Regions from separate parts of the Nocardiopsis sp. LDBS0036 genome, predicted to be linked through region 4. Evidence: riboswitches for the same ligand, from Rfam matches in the RefSeq annotation. Region 4 holds a riboswitch; each other region holds the start of a gene.
What was found. A riboswitch is a leader RNA that binds a small molecule or an ion and turns the genes downstream of it on or off. The one in region 4 is predicted to bind thiamine pyrophosphate.
Positions count from the first base shown of each region.

Region 1: it holds a riboswitch for thiamine pyrophosphate, as region 4 does, so the genes downstream of both, thiO (glycine oxidase ThiO) here and thiD (bifunctional hydroxymethylpyrimidine kinase/phosphomethylpyrimidine kinase) in region 4, are expected to answer to the same signal.
Region 2: it holds a riboswitch for thiamine pyrophosphate, as region 4 does, so the genes downstream of both, UIS43_RS22835 (ECF transporter S component) here and thiD (bifunctional hydroxymethylpyrimidine kinase/phosphomethylpyrimidine kinase) in region 4, are expected to answer to the same signal.
Region 3: it holds a riboswitch for thiamine pyrophosphate, as region 4 does, so the genes downstream of both, thiC (phosphomethylpyrimidine synthase ThiC) here and thiD (bifunctional hydroxymethylpyrimidine kinase/phosphomethylpyrimidine kinase) in region 4, are expected to answer to the same signal.

Region 1 covers NZ_CP141103.1:2,203,682-2,209,111, forward strand. Annotated here, with positions in the region: gene UIS43_RS09175 (DUF418 domain-containing protein) at 1-402, shown strand, start outside; gene UIS43_RS09180 (SDR family oxidoreductase) at 503-1,396, shown strand; gene UIS43_RS09185 (zinc-binding dehydrogenase) at 1,546-2,550, shown strand; gene thiE (thiamine phosphate synthase) at 2,547-3,218, opposite strand; gene UIS43_RS09195 (Rv2175c family DNA-binding protein) at 3,299-3,652, opposite strand; TPP riboswitch at 3,735-3,846, shown strand; gene thiO (glycine oxidase ThiO) at 3,815-5,011, shown strand; gene thiS (sulfur carrier protein ThiS) at 5,017-5,223, shown strand; gene UIS43_RS09210 (thiazole synthase) at 5,226-5,430, shown strand, end outside.
Region 2 covers NZ_CP141103.1:5,336,173-5,341,602, forward strand. Annotated here, with positions in the region: gene UIS43_RS22830 (transglycosylase domain-containing protein) at 1-1,386, shown strand, start outside; TPP riboswitch at 1,449-1,556, shown strand; gene UIS43_RS22835 (ECF transporter S component) at 1,665-2,282, shown strand; gene UIS43_RS22840 (ABC transporter ATP-binding protein) at 2,285-3,910, shown strand; gene UIS43_RS22845 (energy-coupling factor transporter transmembrane protein EcfT) at 4,101-4,844, shown strand; gene UIS43_RS22850 (enoyl-CoA hydratase/isomerase family protein) at 4,902-5,430, shown strand, end outside.
Region 3 covers NZ_CP141103.1:2,920,119-2,925,548, reverse strand. Annotated here, with positions in the region: gene UIS43_RS12205 (alpha-(1->3)-arabinofuranosyltransferase) at 1-969, shown strand, start outside; gene UIS43_RS12200 (DUF3068 domain-containing protein) at 966-2,003, shown strand; gene UIS43_RS12195 (SOS response-associated peptidase) at 2,120-2,971, shown strand; TPP riboswitch at 3,156-3,267, shown strand; gene thiC (phosphomethylpyrimidine synthase ThiC) at 3,261-4,955, shown strand; gene UIS43_RS12185 (methyltransferase domain-containing protein) at 4,987-5,430, opposite strand, start outside.
Region 4 covers NZ_CP141103.1:5,814,439-5,819,868, reverse strand. Annotated here, with positions in the region: gene UIS43_RS24790 (DUF368 domain-containing protein) at 1-925, shown strand, start outside; gene UIS43_RS24785 (DedA family protein) at 945-1,640, shown strand; TPP riboswitch at 1,784-1,882, shown strand; gene thiD (bifunctional hydroxymethylpyrimidine kinase/phosphomethylpyrimidine kinase) at 1,870-2,673, shown strand; gene UIS43_RS24775 (sodium:alanine symporter family protein) at 2,772-4,190, opposite strand; gene UIS43_RS24770 (DUF6457 domain-containing protein) at 4,661-4,915, opposite strand; gene UIS43_RS24765 (glycosyltransferase family 1 protein) at 5,374-5,430, shown strand, end outside.

The DNA.
Region 1 (5,430 bases), 2.9 Mb from region 4:
GCGCTGGCGGCGCACCGGATCCAGGGGCGCGGTCGCGCACCGGGCGCGGTGGTCGGCGCGCTGTCGGCGACCGGCAAGCGCTCGCTGTCGGCCTACCTGGCCCAGTCGGTGCTGTGCGCGCCCCTCCTGGCGGCCTGGGGCCTGGGACTGGGCGGCGAACTCGCCTCGTGGTCGATGGCCCTGTTCGCGGTGGGCGTGTGGCTGGTGACGGTGGCGGCGTCCTACGCCCTGGAGCGCGCGGGCAGGCGCGGACCGGCCGAGGTGCTGCTGCGCCGCCTGGCCTACCGCCGCCCGGTCGCGCGGGGCGCTCGGGAGTCGGAGGAGCCCGGCAGCGCGTCGGTTCGCACGGTCGGGCGCGGACGGGCACGGGGACCGGCGGACGGAGAGCGTCCCGCGCCCTGACCTCGGCGCCCCGGGACGCCGACCGCGCCCGGCCCCGCGGCGCAAAAAGGCGCGTGCCGCTCAGCGTCCGGCACGCCCTCGTAACGCAGGATGGGGTGTCATGGGCGACGATCACACGACAAACCACACCATAGGGGTCACGGGGGCGACCGGGGCGCTGGGCGGGCGGGTCGCCGCGCGGATCGCGCGGCTGGGCAGGCCCCAGCGGCTCATCGTACGCGACATCAACCGCGCCCCCGAGTACCCCGGCAGCAGCGCGGCGATGGCGGCCTACGAGGACTCCACGGGCTTCGAGCGGGCCTGCCGGGGGGTGGACACGCTGTTCCTGGTCTCGGCCACCGAGTCCGAGGACCGGATCGACGTCCACGTGAGCGCGGTGGACGCGGCGGTCAAGGCGGGGGTGTCCTGGATCGTCTACCTGTCCTTCCTGCGCGCGGGCCCGGCGTCCACCTTCACGTTCGCGCGCACGCACTTCTTCACCGAGGCGCACATCCGGTCCACGGGGGTGCGGTACACCTTCCTCAGACCAAGCCTGTACCTGGACCTGCTGCCCGACTGGGTGGACGACGGGGGCGTGGTGCGGGGCCCGGCCGGTGACGGCCGGATCGCGTGGGTCTCGCGCGACGACGTGGCGGACGTGGCCGCGGCCGTGCTGACCGACCCCGTGGCCGCGCGCGCCTCGCACGACACCAGCCACGACGTCACCGGCCCGGAGGCGTTGTCCCTGGGCGCGACGGCGGAGAGACTGGGCGTGCTCACCGGGCGCTCGGTGCGCTACGTGCCCCAGACCCTGGAGGAGGCGCTGGAGTCGCGCCGCAGCGGCGGCGCCCCCGACTGGGCGGTCGAGGGCTGGGTGACCTCCTACGCCGCGATCGCCGCCGGTGAGCTCGACGTGGTCTCGCCCGCCGTCCCCGACCTGACCGGTCATCCCGCCCAGTCCATCGAGGGCTTCCTGCGGCGCCATCCCAGCGCGCTGTCGCACGTCGCGGTCTGACCTCGGCCCCCGTCCCGCGCGCCGCGCCCCGTGCGGGGCGCCCCCTGTGCCGTGGATCTCTCCGGCGCCCGGCCCTTGACCTCAACAAATATTGAGGTAAGAGGCTGGGCGGTGTCGGAAGCAGGCGGTGCGCACCGAGGGAGAACGGCATGCGAGCGGTACAGGTCGAGGAGTTCGGCGGCCCGGAGGTCCTGGTGGTCCGGGACCTGCCCGAGCCCGAGGTGGGACCGGGCCAGGCGCTGGTGGAGGTCGCCGCGGCGAACGTGATGTACCTGGACACCCTGGTCCGCGGCGGCTGGGGGCTGGACTACTTCCCCGTGACTCCCCCCTACGTCCCCGGCGCGGGCGTGGCCGGGCGGGTGGTCCGGATCGGCCCGGGCGTGGACCCGGGATGGGAGGGGGCCGCGGTGGTCGCCGACACCGGGCACGCGGACGGGACGCCGGAAAGGCCCACCCTGCCCGTGGACGGCTACGCCGAACGGGCCGTGGTCCCGGAGTCGGCACTGGTCAGGGTGCCCGAGGAGGTGGACCCCCGGGCGGCGCTGGCCCTGCTGCACGACGGGCCGACCGCGCTGGCGCTGGAGCGGGCGGCGGGCTTCGGACCCAGCACCACGGTCCTGGTCGCCGCGGCCGCCGGAGGGGCGGGCACCCTGGCCGTCCAGCTGGCCCGCAGGGCCGGGGCCCGGGTCATCGGCGCGGCCAGGGGCGGGGCCAAGCTGGCCCTGGTCCGCGAACTGGGCGCGCAGGAGACCGTGGACTACTCCGAGCCGGACTGGCCGGAGCGGGTGCGCGCGCTGACCGGCGGCGCCGGGGTCGACGTGGTCCTGGACGGCGCCGGGGGCGCGCTGGGCGCGGCGGCCTTCGGGACCCTGGCCGACGGCGGCCGGTTCGTCGGCTACGGCTCCGCGGGCGGGAGCTTCACGGAGGTGGACACCGAGGAGGCCGGGCGCCGCGGGATCGAGGTCCTGGGCCTGTTCGACCTCAAGCAGGCCGACGGCGACCGGCAGGACGCCCTGCGGATGGTGCTGGAGATGGCCCGCATGGGCAGGATCACGCCGCACGTGGGGCTGGCCCTGCCGCTGGAGCGGGCCGCCGAGGCGCACGCCGCACTGGAGGGGCGCGCGGTGCTCGGTAAGGCCCTGCTGATCCCCTAGGGCCGGGCGGCGCGGGCCGCCAGGCGCTGGCGCAGAGCGGCGGCGGCGGCCCGGGGGTCCTCCGCTTCCGTGATCGCGCGCACGACCACGACCCGGCGGGCCCCGGCGTCCAGCACGCGGTCGATGTTGTCGACGTCGATCCCGCCGATGGCGAACCAGGGGCGGTCGGTGCCCAGCGCGGCCGCCTCCTCCACCAGCTCCAGCCCGGCGGCCGGGCGGCCCGGCTTGGTGGGGGTCGCCCAGGTCGGTCCGACGCAGAAGTAGTCGCTGCCCGGCTCCTCGGCGGAGGCGGCCGCGGCGGCGACGTCGTTGTTGGAGCGGCCGATCACGGGGTCGGCGCCGATGATGTCGCGGGCCATGGGCACGGGCAGGTCCCGCTGACCCAGGTGGAGGACGTCGGCGCGCACGGCGCGGGCGATGTCGGCGCGGTCGTTGACCGCGAGCAGGGCGCCGTACCGCTCGCACGCCTCCTTCATCACCTCCAGGGCCGCGATCTCCTCGCGTGCCTCCAGGCCCTTGTCCCGGAGCTGGATGATGTCCACTCCCCCGGCCAGGGCCGCGTCGGCGAACTCGGCCAGGTCGCCCCGACCGGTCCGGGCGTCGGTGCACAGGTACAGAAGCGATGCGTCCAGGCGCTTGCGCAGGCTGGTTCCGTGGCTGGTCCTCACACGGTCCACCCTAGGCCCTGGCGCGTTCGGACCCAAGGGCGAGGGACGCGGCGGCGCGCCCCTCCCCCCTTCCCCGCGGGTCAGAAGGCCAGGCTCTGGGCCCGGCGGCGCACCTCGGTGCCCCGGTTCTCGCGCATGGCCTGGATCGGCGTGCCAGGCAGGGAGTCGTCGGGGGTGAACAGCCAGCGCAGGGCCTCCTCGGAGGAGAAGCCCGCGTCGGTGAGCAGCAGCAGCGTCCCCGGCAGACCCTTGACCAGGTCGTCGCCGTCGATGAAGGCGGCGGGAATGGAGAGTTCGCCGTCGCGGACCACACCCATCATGCGGTTCTCGCGGATCAGCGTCTTGATCCGGTTCGGGCTCACGCCCAGCGGAGCGGCGGCCTCCTTGAGGGTCAGCCAGTCGCCGATGAGCGTGTCGATGTCGCGTTGTGTCACACCACCAATCTGCCACATCCGCGCACCTCCTTCCCCCCGGCACGGCGCGCGTCGGCCACGGGTCCTAGAATGGGGACAGACCCCTACATCCCGCGGGAGCCGGGTGGGACCCGGCTGAGAGGGAGGCTGTGAGCCTCCGACCGCACGAACCTGATCCGGATCATGCCGGCGAAGGGAGTGGAAGCCACAGCCGTGCGCACCTCCAACGATCCCCACCGCGACCGCGTCGTCGTGGTCGGCGGCGGCCTGGTCGGCCGGGTCACCGCCTGGCGCGCCGCCCAACGCGGACTGAGCGTCACCCTGGTCGAGTCCGACCCCGCCCGCGCCGCCTCCACCGTGGCCGCGGGCATGCTGACCCCCGCCACCGAGGCCGCGTTCGGCGAGGAGCCCCTCATGGAGCTGGGCATCCGCTCGGCCCGCATGTACGCGGACTTCGTCGCCGAACTGGAGGAGGCCAGCGGCCTGGACGTGGGACACCGCGCCACCGGCACGCTGCTGGTCGCCTTCGACCGCGACGACCTGGCCGTCCTCACCGAACTGCACGCGCTCCAGCGGAGGCTGGGCATCGCCGCCGAGCGCCTCACCGGACGCGAGTGCCGCCGTCTGGAGCCCATGCTCGCCCCGTCCGTGCGCGGCGGCGTCCTGGCCCCCGACGACCACTCCGTGGATCCGCGGCGGCTGCTGCGCGCCCTGACCGCCGCGGGCGCACGCGCGGGCGTCACCGAGGTCCGCGGGCGGGTCGGGGAGGTCCTCTCCCCCGGCCCCGGGGGCTCCCGGCTGGGCGTGCGCCTGGCCGGGGAGGCCGAGGCGGGGCGGACCCTGCCCGCGCACCAGGTGGTGCTGGCCGCGGGCTGCTGGGGCAACGGCGTCGTGGTCCCCGAACCCGTCGTCCCGCCGCTGCGCCCGGTCAAGGGACAGCTGCTGCGCGCCCGGGTGCCCGAGGGCGAGCCGCCGCTCGTCAGCCGGACCGTCCGCGGCCTGGTCCGGGGCTTCCCGACCTACCTGGTGCCGCGCGCCGACGGCGAGGTCGTCATCGGCGCCACCCAGGAGGAGCTGGGCCACGACACCTCGCTCACCGTCGGGGGGCTCTGGCAGGTGCTGCGGGACGCGCGCGAACTCGTCCCCGGGGTGAGCGAGCTGGAGGTCACCGAGACCTGCGTCGGGCTGCGCCCCGGCTCGCCCGACAACGAGCCCCTCCTGGGGCCCACACGGGTCCCGGGACTGCACCTGGCCGCCGGGCACTTCCGGCACGGGGTCCTGCTGACCCCGGTGACCGGGGAGGCCATGGCCCGGGCCCTGACCGACGGAGACCTGCCCGAGTACGCCCGCCGTTTCACGGCACGACGCGCAAGTAGGTAGTAGCAGTGGAACTGATCATCAACGGCGACCGCCGCGAGTTCGCCGACGACACGACCGTGGAAGCGGTCGTGCGCGACCTGACCGGCGCCGAGGCCCCCGGCGGTGTCGCCGTGGCCGTCAACGACGAGGTGGTGCGCCGGACCGCGTGGGCCGCGAGCCCGCTCAACCAGGGCGACCGCGTGGACGTCCTCACCGCGGTGCAGGGAGGCTGAGCATGAACGACGACCTCGTGATCGCGGGAACCTCCTTCGGGTCCCGGCTGATCACCGGAACCGGCGGAGCGCCCTCCCTGGAGGTCCTGGAGGAGGCCCTGATCGCCTCCGGAACCGAGCTGACCACGGTGGCGATGCGCCGGGTCTCCCCCGGCACCCGGGGGTCGGTGTGGGACGTCCTGACCCGCAACAAGATCCGGGCGCTGC
Region 2 (5,430 bases), 480 kb from region 4:
GAGCCGGGCACCACCTCGATCAACCTGTCCGTGGACCACGAGGACGGCGGGTCGCTGGGCTACCAGGCGGGTTCGACGTTCAAGCCGTTCACCCTGGCCGCCGCCCTGGACGCCGGGCTCAAGTACGACACCAGCTTCTCCTCGCCCGAGTCCACGACGGTGAGCGGCCTGGAGAACTGCGAGGGCGGCAGGATGGCGCCCTGGGACGTGCGCAACGCCGGGGAGAGCGACGGCGGCAGGCACAACATGATCAGCGGGACGAAGGGCTCGGTGAACACCTACTTCGCCCAGCTCCAGGAGCGCGTCGGCCTGTGCGAGACGGCGGAGATGGCCCAGAGCCTGGGCATCCACCGCGCGGACGGCGAGGACCTGCAGGTGTGGAGCTCCTTCACCCTGGGCGACCAGGAGGTCTCCCCGCTCACCATGGCCAGCGCCTACGCCGTCTTCGCCTCCCGGGGCACCTACTGCGAGCCGGTCCCCGTGGCCTCGGTCCTCTTCGAGGGCGAGGACGGCGAGGAGGTCGAGATGGGCACCGAGTGCGAGGAGGGCGCGCTGGACACCGAGGTCGCCGACGGCGTCAACCACCTGCTCCAGCAGACCTTCGAGGGCGGTACCGCCAACGGCCTGGAGATCGGACGCCCTGTGGCGGGCAAGACCGGCACCACCGACAGCGCGGCCTACGCGTGGTTCGCGGGCTACACCCCGAACCTGGCCGGGACCGTGGTGGTCGGCGACATCCGGGGCGGGGAGCAGCACACGCTCCAGGGCGTGACCATCGGCGACCGCTACTACGGCATCGTCTACGGGGCCACGCTGCCCGGCCCGATCTGGCAGGCCACCATGCGCGAGGCCGTGGCGGACCTGCCGGAGGAGGAGTTCGCCCCCTCGCCGAAGGTCTACGGCAAGGCCTCGGACAAGCCGTCGGGCGGCGGTGGCGACAACGGTGACAGTGACGACAGTGACGCCGGTGGAGGCGATGGAGGCACGGCTGGCGGTGACGGCGGCGTCGCGGCCGGTGGTGGTGGCGGTGGCGGCGGTGCCGGGGGTGACGATGGCTCGACCGGCGGCGGTGGCACCGGTGACGGCGGTGGGGGAGCCACCGGCGGTGGTGGCGGGGGTTCGACCGGGGGTGGTGGCGGTACCGGAGGCGGCGGAGGATCGACCGACGGCGGTGGAGGCACCGGTGACGGCGACGGCGGGGGTTCAACCGGTGGAGGCGGCGGTACCGGTGGCGGCGGCGGTGGTGGTGGAGACGGCAGCGGTACCGGCGGAGGCGGCGGCGGTACCGGTGGCGGCGAGTCCCCGGGCGGGGACGGCGGCGCGCCCTGGGGCGGCGCGACCCCGGGACCGCAGGTGCCCGAGGGCGGCGCCAGTCCCGGGGGCTGAGGCCCCGACGTGCGCTGACGCGACCCGGGAACACCCCGGCGCTCCCCCTTGTTCATAATGGACGAAACCGACAGGGGAGCGCGCGAGCGCTGAGAGTGCGGCACCAGGCCGCAGACCCTTACACACCTGATCTGGGTCATGCCAGCGAAGGAAGTCGTAGGAACCGTCACCGGTGGCGTGCTCCCGCGCACCGGGGACGTCCCGGCGCGCACGGAACGCGTTCCGGCGCCGCTCTCGGCCGCACGGGCCCCTCGCATCCCCCGGCGAAGGGACACCATATGAAGAGGGACACCACCCCCCAGGGCGCCGGCTTCCGGCGCGACCTCCTCGGCCGACTGCGGAGCTGGCGCACCGTCGACATCGTCGTGGCCTCCGTGATCGGCGTCGCGGTCGGCGTGGTCTTCTGGCTCTGGAACATCGTCTGGTCGGTCACGACCCCGCTGTTCGTCGGCTTCCCGCCCGCGCAGGCCGTCGTCTACGGCATGTGGCTGATCTCCGGCGTACTGGGCGGCCTGATCATCCGCAAGCCCGGTGCGGCCCTGCTCACCGCCATCGCCGCCGCCTCGGTCTCGGCGCTCCTGGGCACCCAGTGGGGGATCATGGTCATCCTCGACGGCGCCCTCCAGGGCATCCTGCCCGAACTCGTCTTCCTCGCCTTCGGCTACCGCCGCTGGGGCATGGGCGTGGCCGTCCTCGCGGCGGCGGTCGCGGGCGTCTCCCCCGCCATCCGCGACAACCTCGCCTACAACGTGACCTGGCCGCTGTCCTACCAGGTCACCTACGGCGTCATCGTGGTGGTCAGCGCCGCCCTCATCGCGGGCGTGGGCTCCCGCCTGCTCACCACCGCCCTGGCCCGCTCCGGGGCGCTGGCCCCCTTCCCGTCCGCGAGGGGCTGACCGTGGCCTCCGCGAACGGGCGCCGGACGGCGGCCGGGGGCCCGGGCGCGCGCGTGGAGCTCTCCGGCTGGGGCTGGCGGCACTCGGGCCGCGGGTCCCACGCGCTGCGCGGCGTGGACCTGGTGATCGAGCCGGGCGAGCGCGTGCTGCTGCTGGGCGCCTCCGGCGCGGGCAAGTCCACCCTGCTGCACTCACTGGCCGGTCTGACCGGCGAGGACGCCGCCATCAGCGGCGACCACGAGGGCACCCTGCTCCTGGACGGCGAGCCCGCCGACCGGAGCCGGGGCTCGGTCGGCCTGGTCAGCCAGGACCCCGAGACGCAGCTGGTGATGGCGCGCGCGGGCGACGACGTCGCCTTCGGCCCGGAGAACCTGGGCGTGGCACCCGACCTCATCTGGCCCCGGGTCCACGAGGCACTGGAGGCCGTGGGCTTCCCGTACGGACCGCGCCACCCCACCGGGGCGCTGTCGGGCGGTGAGAAGCAGCGCCTGGTGATCGCCGGGGCCCTGGCGATGCGCCCCCGCCTGCTGCTGCTGGACGAGCCCACCGCCAACCTCGACCCCGCCGGGGCCGCGCTGGTGCGCGGCGTGCTGGCCCGCCTGCTCGCCGAGACCGAGGCGACCCTGGTGCTGGTCGAGCACCGCGTGGCCGACGTCGTGGACCTGGTGGACCGGGTCGTGGTCGTGGCGCCCGGCGGCGGGGTCGTCGCCGACGGCCCGCCGGGAACGGTGTTCGCCGAGCACGGGCGCTCGCTGGCCGCGCAGGGAGTGTGGGTGCCCGGGCACGAGCCCGCGCCCGTCCTGGCGCCCGCGCCGGGCGGGGAGCCCCTGCTGGAGGCCGTGGGCGTCACGGCGCGCACCCCGAGCCAGCTCGGCGTGCGCGCGGCGCCCCGGCGCACGGTGTTCGAGGGGGTGGACGCCACCGTCCGAGCCGGAACCGCGACCGCCCTGACCGGACCCAACGGCGCGGGCAAGTCCACGCTGCTGACCCTGCTCGCCGGACTGTCCAGGCCCCACCGGGGGGCGGTGCTGCCGCGCGGGCCGTTGGCCGGGGCCGACCCGCGCCCGCTCGTGCGCTGGCCCGCCCGCAGGCTGGCCCGGCACGTGGGCACGGTCTTCCAGCACGCCGAGGACCAGTTCGTCACCGCCACCGTGCGCGACGAGCTGCGCTTCGCCCCGCTGCGCGCGGGTATGGGCGAGGCCGAGACCGAGGCCTGGGTGGGCGAGCTGATGGAGCGTCTGCGCCTGTCCGCGCTGGCCGACGTGCACCCCTACACGCTCTCGGGCGGGGAGAAGCGGCGGCTGTCGGTGGCCACGGCGCTCAGCTCGGGCCCCGCGCACGCGCCCGACGCGCTCGTCCTCGACGAGCCCACCTTCGGTCAGGACACCCGGACCTGGACCGAACTCGTGGAGCTGCTCGCCACCCTGCGGTCCGCGGGCCGCGCGGTGGTCATGGCCACCCACGACGACCTGCTGCTGCGCAGTCTGGCCGACGCGCGGGTGCGCGTGGCCGGGGGCCGGGCCGTCCAGGAGGCCGCCGCACCGGGCGCCGGGGCGGAGCCGCCCGGCCCGCCGGAGCCGACCGGGCCCGCGGGGCACGCGGCGGCGGGAAGGGGGAGCCGTGGCTGACCGGAGGCCGTCGGACACACCCGGGAAGGGAACCCGTACGCCGGACGGGATCCGGGAGGCGGACGAGGTCCCTCGCGCACCGGATGAGCTCCGTGAGCCGGAAGGGGTTCACGGGCCGGACGAGGTCGGCGCCTCCGCTGAGGCCCGGGGGTCTGGCGGGGTCAGCGCCCCGGCAGGGGACGCGCTCACCCTGGAGGCTCCCGAGGACGGCGGGGCGCGCTTCTGGCTGGTCGGGCTCAACCCGGCGGCCAAACTGCTCGCCGCCCTGCTGCTGGGCGTGGGCCTGGTCCCGGCCGTGGACGCCGTCACCGGCGGCACCGTGCTGGCGGGCGTCCTGCTGCTCCTGCCGTTCAGCGGGACCGACCGGCGCACCCTGCTCGTCCTGGGCGGGCCCTTCCTGCTCATGGGGCTCTCCAGCGGACTGGTCAACTACCTGTACGGGGAGCACGGCGCGGAGGGCGCGCTGGGCGCCGCGGTGCGCCTGCTGGCCATCGCCCTGCCCGGACTGCTCGCCGCCGTGAGCAGCGACCCCACGGAGACCGCCGACGGCCTGGTGCAGCGGCTCCGGGTCCCCGAGCGGCCCGCCATGGGCGTGCTGGCGGCGCTGCGGCTCGTCCCGATGCTCGCCGACCAGTGGCGCACGATCACGCTGGCGCGGAGGGCGCGCGGGCTGGAGGCCGGGCGCAACCCGGTCAGGGCGGTCACGCTGTTCTTCGGCCGCCTGTTCGCCCTGCTGGTGCGCTCCATCCGCACCGGGACGCTGCTGGCCGCGGCGATGGACGCGCGCGCCTTCGGGACCGGGCCGCGCACCCGGGCCCGGGAGAGCCGCTGGCGGACCGCGGACACGCTGCTGCTGGCGGGGGCCGCCCTGCTCCTGGCGGCGGCCTACACCCTGTCCGCTCGGCTGGGCACCCTGGTGCTGCTCTTCTCCTGAACCGGGTGGTAAGCAGTTCGGAGACAGTGACGTCCGAGTAGTGAGGGGCAGTGGACCGTGGGCGAGTTCGTGCGTGTGGAGACCGATCCGGACCACCCGGCCGTGGCCGTGATCCGGCTGGACAGGCCGAAGGTGAACGCGCTCAACGCCGCGCTCACCGCGGAGATCGCCGAGGCCGCGACCCGGGTCGCCAAGGACCCGGACGTGCGCGCCGTGGTGGTCTACGGCGGCGAGCGGGTGTTCGTCGCGGGCGCCGACATCAAGGAGATGGCCGACCTCACCGCCGCGCAGATGCTGGGCTACGCGCGCGACCTCCAAAACGCCCTGAACCTGGTGGCCCGCATCCCCAAGCCGGTCGTGGCGGCGGTCACCGGGTACGCGCTCGGCGGCGGCCTGGAACTGGCCCTGGCCGCGGACTTCCGCGTGGCGGGGGCCGGGGCCAGGCTGGGCGTGCCCGAGATCCAGCTCGGCGTCATCCCCGGCGCGGGCGGGACCCAGCGCCTGCCCCGCCTGATCGGTCCCTCGCGGGCCAAGGAGATGATCTTCAGCGGCCGCCACGTGAAGGCGGACGAGGCCCGGGAGATCG
Region 3 (5,430 bases), 2.9 Mb from region 4:
GTGGACGTCGCCGAGGACAGCCTGCTGGTGGTCAACGAGAACTTCAACGAGGGCTGGCGGGCCCGCCTGGAGGGGGCTGACGCCGCACTGGAGCCGATCCGGCTGGAGGGCTGGAAGCAGGCCTGGGTGCTGCCCGCGGGCAGCGCGGGCACCGTCACCCTGACCTACGCGCCCGACACCGCCTACCACCGGGCCCTGGCCGTGGGCGCCGCGCTGGCCGCGGTGCTGGTGGTCGCCGCCCTGTGGCCCAGGCGCCTGCTGCCCGGGGGCGCGGCGGCCGGGGCCGCGGCCCCGCGGGGCGCCCGCGCCCTGCCCGACGCCGGGCCCGGATGGCTGGGGCGGCGGGTCGTGCTGCCGCTGGGCCTGGCCTACGGGGTGTGGGTGGCCGGTGCGGTCGGTGCCGCCCTGGTCGCGGTGATCCTGGTGTGCATGTGGTGGCTGGGGCGCCGGGCGCCCCGGAGGCTGCGGCACGCCAAGCCGGGACGGCCCTCCATGGGCGGGCGGACGCTGCCGCTTCTGGCGGGGCCCTGGCCGGTGGCGGTGTCGTTGGCGCTGGCCGGGCTGGCCATGGGCGCGGGTACCCACCTGGCGCTGTACATGCCCTTCCACGAGGTGACCGAGGTGTTCGGGGGAGCGCTGCGCGGCTGGGTCTCCCAGCTGCTGTGCCTGCCGGCGCTGGTCCGGCTCGTGCTGGCCCTGGGCCAGCCGGGCGACGGCGAGGACGCCGACGCCGATCCGCCGTCGGTCCGCGTCCGAGCGGCCGCTGCGGACGCCGGTGGCGGGGCGGACGGGCCCGCTCCGCCCGGCGGTGCGGCCGGTCTGGCCGATACTGCCGGGGTCAGTGGGTCTAACGGTCCTACCGGCACCCCGGCGACTCCTGTGAGCGATGAGGCCGGCGGCGCTCCCCACAACGGGGGCCCCTCGGACGACGACCGGTGGGAGAACGACCCCGAGGAGGCCCGGACATGAGCGCGCTCGGCGCGGGGGAGGCCGCCCCCAGTCAGGTCGGCCCCGAGCGCCGACCGGGGCGCTCCCTGCCCCGCGGCACCCTGCTGGTGGCCGTGGGCGCCTTCCTGCTCACCCTGGCCGCCCTGCTCCCGCTCTACGTGTACGAGCGGATGGCCCTGCTGCCCGCCGGGGCCGAGTTCGACATCCGCATGCTGGACGAGGACGCCGGTTACCTGGACACCTCCACGTGGTCGTGGGTGGAGTCGGCCGAGCTCAGCAGGGTCACCCGGGTGGACGCCTCCGCGCACGGCGGCGACTGGTCGGCGTGGGAGGTGTCCGTGGACACCTCCGTGCCCGACCGGATGATCGACCACTGGAGCCGCCGCGTCATCGTCGACCGGGAGACCGGCCGGGCGGTCAACTGCTGCGGTGAGCACGTCGACGGCGACCGGGCGGTCCGGCAGGCGGGGCTGGTGTACTTCTGGCCGCCCGGGGACGGGGAGGGCGAGTACCCCTTCTACGACGCCGAGGTGCGGTCCGCGCCGATGCTGGAGTTCCAGGAGTGGGAGGAGGTGGCGGGAGTGCGGGTGCGCCGGTACAGCCAGTGGATCGAGTCCACCCAGATGCCCGACTCGGCCCGCCCCGTGCCCGCCTCCCTGTTCCGCCCCGGGGCCACGGGCACGGTCACCGCCACCCGCTGGCTGGAGGTCAGCCGGACGTTCTGGGTGGAACCGGTCAGCGGGATCGTGGTCAACGCCCACGAGACCCGCGCGGAGACCCTGCGCCCGCAGAACGACAGCGGTGAGGCGCCCCTGCTGTACGCGCGGCTGGTCCTGGCCGAGCAGCAGGTCGCGGCCCAGGCCGAGCAGGCCCGCGTGCGCTCGGTGCTGCTGCGCGCCCTCTCCTCGTGGGCGCCGTGGACGCTGGCCCCGCTCGGCGGCCTGGTCGTGCTGGTCGGCCTGGTCCGGGCCCGGCGGGGCCGGGACGCGCACGGGGGAGCGGAGCGGGGGCCCGAACGCGCGGAGGGGGAGCCCGTCGCGCCGACGCCGGGCTGAGTTCCGACGGAACCGGCGGGCCGTTCGAGCCGCGCCCGGTGCCCCGGGACGGGAAACACCTGAGGATACGGGTGTTCCGGGAGAGAACGAGCCGTTTCGACCGTAGGATCACACCCATGTGCGGTCGTTATGCCCAGTCCCGGAACGTGCACCAGTTGCAGCTCGCCTTCGGCCTGCCCGAGCAGGCCCTTCCCGAGGAGACCGATCCCCGGGCGTGGCCGCCGCTGGAGGAGCTGGACCCGGACTACAACATCTCACCGGGCAGGCCCGTGTACGCGGTGCTCGGACCGCCCCCGCAGGGGGAGGACCGGGGCGAGCCGGGGCCCCGCTCCCTGCACACCCTGCGCTGGGGCCTGGTGCCCTCCTGGGCCAAGGACCGCAACATCGGCTACCGGATGATCAACGCCCGCAGCGAGACCATCGCCGACAAGCCCGCCTTCCGCACGGCCTTCCGGCGCCGCCGCTGCCTGCTGCCCGCCGACGCCTACTACGAGTGGCAGCTGATCGGCAGGGACGGGACCGTGCAGGCCAGCACCTCGCCGGTCACCGACCCCCACCACAAGAAGCGCAAGGCCAAGGCGGACAAGAAGCCCTACTCCATCCACTACCCCGACGACCGGCCCCTGGCCCTGGCGGGGATCTTCGAGCGCTGGCGCGACCCCGAGGTGGCCGAGGACGACCCCGCCGCGTGGGTGTGGAGCTGCGCCGTCGTCACCACCGAGGCCGCCCCCGAACTCGCCCACATCCACGAGCGCATGCCCGTCGTCGTGCCCCCCGAGGACTGGGCGGCCTGGCTGGACCCGGCGACCGGGGCCGACGAGCTGGCCCACCTGCTCCAGGACACCCCCGCCGAGCGCTTCGAGGTGGACGAGGTCTCCACCGACGTCAACAGCATCAAGAACAACCGTCCCGACCTGCTCGAACCGCTCTCCGACACCGGGGGAGACGAGCCGCAGACGCTCTTCTGACCCGGGGGAGCGCGGCACGGCCCCGAGCCGACCGCGCTGTCGGGGGTGGCGTGCGGGAGACACTTTTCTATCCCCGGGACGGTGGACAGCCCCGCTCGGCCGACGGATAGAGTGTCCGGGGCCACACGGACCGGGCACGCCCCGGTCACGCGTGCCCGGGGCGCCCCAGGCGTCCCCACATCTTCATACGCAACGCGGGAGCTCGCGCCATGGCGGGCTGAGAGGGCGACTCAACGGTGTCGCCGACCGCAGAACCTGTTCGGGTAATTCCGACGTAGGGAGGCATGCCATGACGGCTCTCGACGGCCGCGACGTCAGTTCCACCGCCGACCACCGGGTGACCACCGGTCCCATCATGGGATCACGCAAGGTCTACCGGGAGGTCGCCACCCCCGAGGGGCACACCCTCCGCGTCCCGCAGCGCCGGGTGGAACTCAGCAACGGCAGCCACTTCGACCTGTACGACACCTCGGGTCCGTACACCGACGACACCGCGCACATCGACGTCCACCGGGGCCTGGCCCCCACCCGCGGGGAGTGGGCCCACGCGCCCGCCCCGTCCGGCGGCGCGACCACCCAGCTGGCCCACGCCAAGGCCGGGACCATCACCCCCGAGATGCGGTTCGTGGCCGCCCGGGAGGGCGTGGACCCCGAGTTCGTCCGCCAGGAGGTGGCCGTGGGCCGGGCGGTCATCCCCGCCAACCGGTGCCACCCCGAGTCCGAGCCGATGATCATCGGCAAGAACTTCCTGGTCAAGATCAACGCCAACATCGGCAACTCCGCCGTCACCTCCTCCGTGCCCGAGGAGGTGGAGAAGATGGTGTGGGCCACCCGCTGGGGGGCCGACACCGTCATGGACCTGTCCACCGGCAAGCGCATCCACGAGACCCGCGAGCGCATCCTGCGCAACTCGCCCGTCCCGATCGGGACCGTACCCATCTACCAGGCCCTGGAGAAGGTCAACGGCGACCCGGCGGCGCTGAGCTGGGAGGTCTACCGCGACACCGTCATCGAGCAGTGCGAGCAGGGCGTGGACTACATGACCGTCCACGCGGGCGTGCTGCTGCGCTACGTGCCGCTCACCGCCCGCCGGGTCACCGGCATCGTCTCGCGCGGCGGCTCCATCATGGCGGCCTGGTGCCTGGCCCACCACAGGGAGAGCTTCCTGTACACCCACTACGAGGAGCTGTGCGAGATCCTCCGGGAGTACGACGTCACCTTCTCCCTCGGCGACGGGCTGCGGCCGGGGTCGATCGCCGACGCCAACGACGAGGCCCAGTTCGCCGAGCTGCGCACCCTGGGCGAACTCACCCACATCGCCCGCGCGCACGACGTGCAGGTGATGATCGAGGGGCCCGGGCACGTGCCGATGCACAAGATCGCGGAGAACGTGCGCCTGGAGGAGGAGCTGTGCGGCGAGGCGCCGTTCTACACGCTCGGCCCCCTGGCCACCGACGTCGCGCCCGGCTACGACCACATCACCTCCGCGATCGGCGCCGCCCAGATCGGCTGGCTCGGTACGGCGATGCTGTGCTACGTCACCCCCAAGGAGCACCTGGGGCTGCCCGACCGGGACGACGTCAAGACCGGTGTGATCACCTACAAGCTCGCCGCGCACGCCGCCGACCTGGCCAAGGGGCACCCCCGGGCGCAGGAGTGGGACGACGAGCTGTCCAAGGCGCGGTTCGAGTTCCGCTGGCAGGACCAGTTCCACCTGGCCCTGGATCCCGAGACCGCGCAGTCCTTCCACGACCAGACCCTGCCCGCCGAACCCGCCAAGACCGCGCACTTCTGCTCCATGTGCGGGCCGAAGTTCTGCTCCATGAAGATCACGCAGGACGTGCGCAGGTACGCCGAGGAGCACGGGCTGGAGACGGTGGCCGCCATCGAGAAGGGCATGGCCGACAAGTCCGCGGAGTTCGCCGAACAGGGTAAGCGGGTCTACCTGCCCCTGGCGGACCAGGAGACCGCGCAGCACCAGTGAGGGATGGGGCGGGGGCGGCGGCGTCCCCGCCCTAGCCGGGCTTGCGCGCGCTCGCCACCAGGTGCACGCCCACGTAGTCGTCGGACTCCGTGGCGCGCAGTTCCATCTCCACCAGGCGTCCCATCGACCTCGGGTCGCGCGCCAGCATCATCTCCACCGTGGAGGCGGACAGCACCGTGCGGGGCTTGACCCACTCCAGCTCCAGACCGGCTTCGGCGACCGCCTCGGTGAGCTGCTCGGCCGTGAAGCACCGCGTGATGGAGCCGTCCGGCCAGGGCACCAGGAGCACGTCCGCGTTGGGCGCGTGGCTCAGCTCGGGCCAGCGGTCCTGCTCGGCCAGCATCGCCATGCCCAGCACCACCGAGTCCACGCACAGCAGGGCGCGGCCCCCCGGGCGCAGCACCCGGCTGACCTGGGCCAGCGCCTCCTCGGTGGCCAGGTGCCGGGACAGCACCCGGTTGTCGGCGATGACCCC
Region 4 (5,430 bases):
CAACTCAGTAGGCAGCTACATCTTCAACGCGGTGCGCGGCGGCGCCGTGGGCGCCTCGGAGGCCCTTCCCGGTATCAGCGGCGGCACGGTCGCCCTCATCGTCGGTCTCTACGACAAGCTCATCGGCGGCGCCGGCCACATGGTCAGCGGTGTCAGGCGCTACGTCACCGACGTCCCGCGCGGACGCGGGAGGGAGCGCGCCCAGGAGCAGTTCCGCCAGGTGGACTGGAGCGTGCTGGTCCCCGCGCTCGTCGGCATGGTGGCCTTCCTCGGCATGGCGGCCGTGGTCCTCGCCCCGCTGGTCGAGTCGCACACCCAGTACGCGTACGCGCTGTTCTTCGGCCTGGTCCTGGCCTGCCTGTGGATTCCCTACACCGGTGCGGGCCACAGGTGGCGGGCCTGGCACTACCTCGTCGCCCTGGTCTTCGCCGCGGGCGCGTTCTTCCTCACCGGCCTGCCCGGCGCCAACCTGCCCACCCACCCGGTCGTCGTCTTCCTCGCCGCGGCGGTGGCCGTCTGCGCCCTGGTGCTGCCAGGGCTGTCCGGATCCTTCATCCTGCTCACGCTGGGTCTGTACGAACCCACGATCAGCGCGGTCGGGGACATGGACGTCGCCTACCTCTCGGTGTTCGCGCTCGGCATGCTCACGGGCCTGTCGCTGTTCGTGAAGCTGCTCCAGCACCTGCTGGAGAACTTCCACCACATGACCCTGGTGGTCCTCACCGGCCTCATGGCCGGTTCGCTGCGCGCCCTGTGGCCCTGGCAGGACGAGGACCGCACGTTCCTGGCCCCCACCGACGTCCCGGTGACAGTCGGCCTGATGGCGGTCGGCTTCGCGATCGTGGCGGCGGCCATCGTCTGGGAGCGCCGCAAGCGCCTCCACATGGAGGAAGCCGAACTCCACCGGACCCCCACCCACGTCTGAGAACGGGAACGACAACCGCATGACAACGAATCTGCTGATGACCGCGGCCTCGACGACGGACGTCGACGTCGCCCACGAGTACGAGGGGTTCATCGGGTGGGTCCTGAGCCTGATGACGACCCTGGGCGAACCCGGTGTCGGCGTGGCGCTGTTCATCGAGACCTTCTTCCCGCCGATGCCCAGTGAGGCGGTCCTGCCCGGCGCCGGGTTCCTCGCCTACGCCGGGCACATGAACGTGTGGCTCGCCATCCTGTGGGCGACGATCGGCTGCCTGGTCGGCGCGTGGGGCTTCTACGCGATCGGCGCGCTCCTGGGCCGCGAGCGCACGGCCTGGCTGGTCGAGAAGACCCCGCTGCTGGAGATCGAGGACTTCTACAAGGCCGAGCGCTTCTTCACCCGCTTCGGCGGCGTCGCCGTCCTGCTGGGCCGGTGCGTGCCCCTGGTCCGCAGCTTCATCTCGGTGCCCGCCGGGATCGAGCGGATGCCCCTGTTCAAGTTCTCGCTGTACACGGTCATCGGCTCGGCGGTGTGGAACACGATCTGGATCGGCCTCGGCTACGTCTTCGGCCCGGCCATCGAGCCCATCCTCGCCCAGTGGAGCGGCGTGATCAGCAACATCGTGGTCGTGATCATCGGCCTGCTGGTGCTGTGGTTCATCCTGGCCCGCGTCTACAAGCGCACCAGGGCCCGCCGGACCGAGGGCACCTCCGCCTGAGGCGCCTTTCCCTCGGGGTTCCGTCCCCCGTGAAAACCCTCCAGGGGTCCGCCCGCGTACCCGGGCGGACCCCTTCGCGCTTGTGTGGGTATCCTGCCCGGAACGCACCACAGACACATAATGACCGGGGCCGCCGAGGCGGCTCCGGAGGCGCGGGGTGCCGGGACACGTTCCCGGCTGAGAGCACACCCGTCGAACCTGCCCTAGTTAGCACTAGCGAAGGAACGCCATGAGCGCGTACAACATCGTGTCCATCGCCGGCAGCGACCCCAGCGGGGGCGCGGGCGTCCAGGCCGACCTCAAGGCCTTCTCCGCGCACGGGACCTTCGGGATGACGGTGATCGCCGCGCTGACCGCCCAGTCCACGCTCGGCGTCACCGGGGTCCACCCGATCCCCGCGCGCTTCGTCGCCCACCAGATGGACACCCTCTTCGCCGACGCCGTCGTGCACGCGGTCAAGGTGGGCATGCTGGGCACCTCGGAGGTCACCGAGGCCGTGGCCGAGGCGATCGACCGCCACGCGCTGCCGAACGTGGTGGTGGACCCGGTGATGGTCGCCAAGAGCGGGGACCGGCTGCTGGAGGCCTCGGCCGTCGACGCGCTGCGCACCAAGCTCCTGCCCCGCGCGGACCTGGTCACCCCGAACCTGCCCGAGGCCGCGGACCTGCTGGAGGAGCCCGAGGCGACCGACCTGGCGTCCATGCGCGCCCAGGCCTGGCGGCTGCTGGAGCTGGGCCCGCGCCGGGTCCTGCTCAAGGGCGGCCACCTGCCCGGCGGGGAGAGCGTCGACGTCCTGGTCGCCCGGGACGCCGACCCGGTCGAGTTCCGCGCCCCGAGGGTGGTCACCCGCAACACGCACGGCACCGGGTGCACGCTGTCCTCCTCGATCGCGGCCCTGCTGCCGCAGCGGCCGGACGTGGCCGCCGCTGTGGGCGACGCCAAGGACTACCTGACCGAGGCCATCCGGCGCGCCGACGAGATCGACGCGGGCGGCGGGCAGGGCCCGGTGCACCACTTCCACGCCTGGTGGTAGCAGCGGCGTCCGGATGAGGGAACGCCGAGGGGGGACCGGCTCCGCGCCGGTCCCCCCTCCTCGTTCCGCCCTCTGCTGGAGGCGCGGCCCCTACCGGGTCAGACCTTGGTCACGTCCTCCATGACCTTGTCCGGGTCCCTCCAGTCGGGGTGGGCGAAGAACTTGCGCGTCTCAGCCACGATGACCGGGGACAGCAGCAGGAGGCCGATGAGGTTGGGCAGGGCCATCAGGCCGTTGGCGATGTCGCTGAACAGCCAGACCGAGTCCAGGCTGGCGACCGAGCCCACGTAGATGACGGCGATGAACACCAGGCGGTAGGGCAGGACCAGGCGGCGGCCGCCCAGGAACACCATGCAGCGCTCGCCGTAGTAGGCCCATCCGAGCAGGGTGGTGAGGGCGAACACGGCCACCGCGACGGCCACGATGACGGCGCCGGCCGGGGCGAGCGCGGGGCTGATCGCCCCCAGGCCCTCGGAGACCGCGTTGCTGGTCATCAGCGAGCCGTCCGCCTGGCCGTCGGTCCAGACGCCGGTGGTGATGATGACCAGGCAGGTCATGGTGACCACGATGATGGTGTCGATGAAGGTCTGGGTCATCGAGACCATGGCCTGGCGGACCGGCTGGTTGGTCTTGGCCGAGGCGGCGGCGATACCGCCTGTGCCCAGGCCCGACTCGTTGGAGAAGATGCCGCGGGCGAAGCCCTGCTGGATGGCGAGCATGATGCCCGCGCCGGCGAAGCCGCCCGTGGCCGCGGTGCCGGTGAAGGCGTCGGTCACCACGAGCTGGAGCGCGGGGAGGATCGCGGCCCAGTTGACGGCCAGGATGACCAGGCAGATGCCCACGTAGCCGACGATCATGATCGGCACGAGGCCGGAGGCGACGCGGCCGATGCTCTTGATGCCGCCGAGGATGACGGCGCCCGCCAGGACCACGAGCGCCAGGCCCACCATCCACGGCTCCAGCGGCGTGATGCTGGTGATCTGCTGCGAGACGGCGTTGGCCTGGGTGCCGTTGCCGATGCCGAAGGCGGCGATGGCGCCGAAGACCGCGAAGGCCACGCCCAGGGTGGTTCCCAGGCCGCCGGGGATCCCGTACTTGAGGTAGTACATCGGGCCGCCGCTCTGTTCGCCCTTGGCGTCGGTGCGGCGGAACTTCACGCCAAGGAGGGCCTCGCTGTACTTGGTGGCCATACCGAGGAAGCCGACGACCCACATCCAGAACAGCGCGCCGGGGCCGCCGACGCCGATGGCGAGCGCGGCGCCGGCGATGTTGCCGACGCCGACGGTGGCGGCCAGGGCCGTGCTCAGCGCCTGGTAGTGGGAGATGTCGCCCTCGACGGAGTCGTCCTCCTTGCGCCGGACGATGGCGAGCCACAGCGCGTGCGGCAGGCGGAAGAGCTGGAGCAACCGGAGACGGACGGTGAGGAACAGGCCGACACCGAACAGCAGCGGAATGAGGACGAAGGGCCCCCAGATGATGCTGCTGGCGAGGCTCGCCATTTCGAGCAGTTGGTCCACAGGGGATCTCCCTATCGGTGAGTGTGTGGGGACGAAGGCCGCCGGTACCGAAGTACGGGGGATCCGACGCCCTCGCGATCGCTTCGGCACTGGTGGAGGCCCGCGATATCGGCAAAGAATCGCATCGACGCGTAACGAACACATCACATGTGTTCCACATGCCTGTTTCTTCGGGAACTTCCGGTTCCATTTCCGCGTACCGCGCGGGTGGGGCGGTGTCCTCCGGAGGCTTCCGCGCTCGTCGGGGGCTCGGTCCCGGGGCTCCGCCCGGACGGCGGCACACCAGATGGAGCCGGTGCGGCCCACGCGGAACACGGCACGGCACGGCACGCGGTCCGGTCGTACGGACGGCGGGCCGGTGCAGCCGCTGTGGGCCTGGTACGACCACGACGGGCTCCGGGTCACCATGTCCCGAACGGACCCGACCGGCACGGACGGAGCGGCCCCGACCGGTGTGGACCGCGGGGGTCCTAGGCGCGGTCCTCCTCGTCGGCCTGGGCCAGGGCGAGCCTGCTGAGGGCCGCCGCGGCCTCGTCGGGGTCCGCGCCCTGACCCACCGCCACGCCCAGGAGGTAGGTGGTGAGGGGCGCGGCGGGCCGGGCCACGGAGTGGGCGGCGTCCCGGGCGAGGTCGAGCACCCGGTCGACGTCCTCCTTGCGGAGCGGTTCGGTGCCGGTCAGGCCCAGTTCGCTTCGGACTGCTTCGGCCCATTCCACGAGGGTCACCGCATGACTCCTTAGAGCAATATATTGGCTACATTCAGCAATCATATCCACCGGGGGGTCACCCGGTGGACACACGGGCGCACGGGCACGGTCACCGACCGCTCGGACTGCCCACGCCTGGTCTTCGGGCGCGGTTCCCCCGCACCCAAACCGAGGTTCATCCCACGAGCCTAGCGTCGGAGACAGCCGTCCCCGGCGTAGGCAGCCGTCCCCCGGCGTTGGGAGCCACCCGCATGTCCCCGACCGACCGTACGTCTCCGGCCACGCGCATGTCCCCGGCCGCTCACCCGTCCCCGGCCACACGTGTACCCTCCGTGCCCTCGGCCGCTCCCCGAACGGCGGCCGACCACGCGTCCGCCCGCGTTCCCGCTGCCGGGCACCGGGCTCCGGCCGCCCACACGCCCCCGCTCGACCGCGTGCTCCCGGCCGACGCCCGGGGGCCGCTGAGGGTGGCGATCGTGACGGAGTCCTTCCTCCCCCAGGTCAACGGGGTGACCAACTCCGTGTGCCGGGTC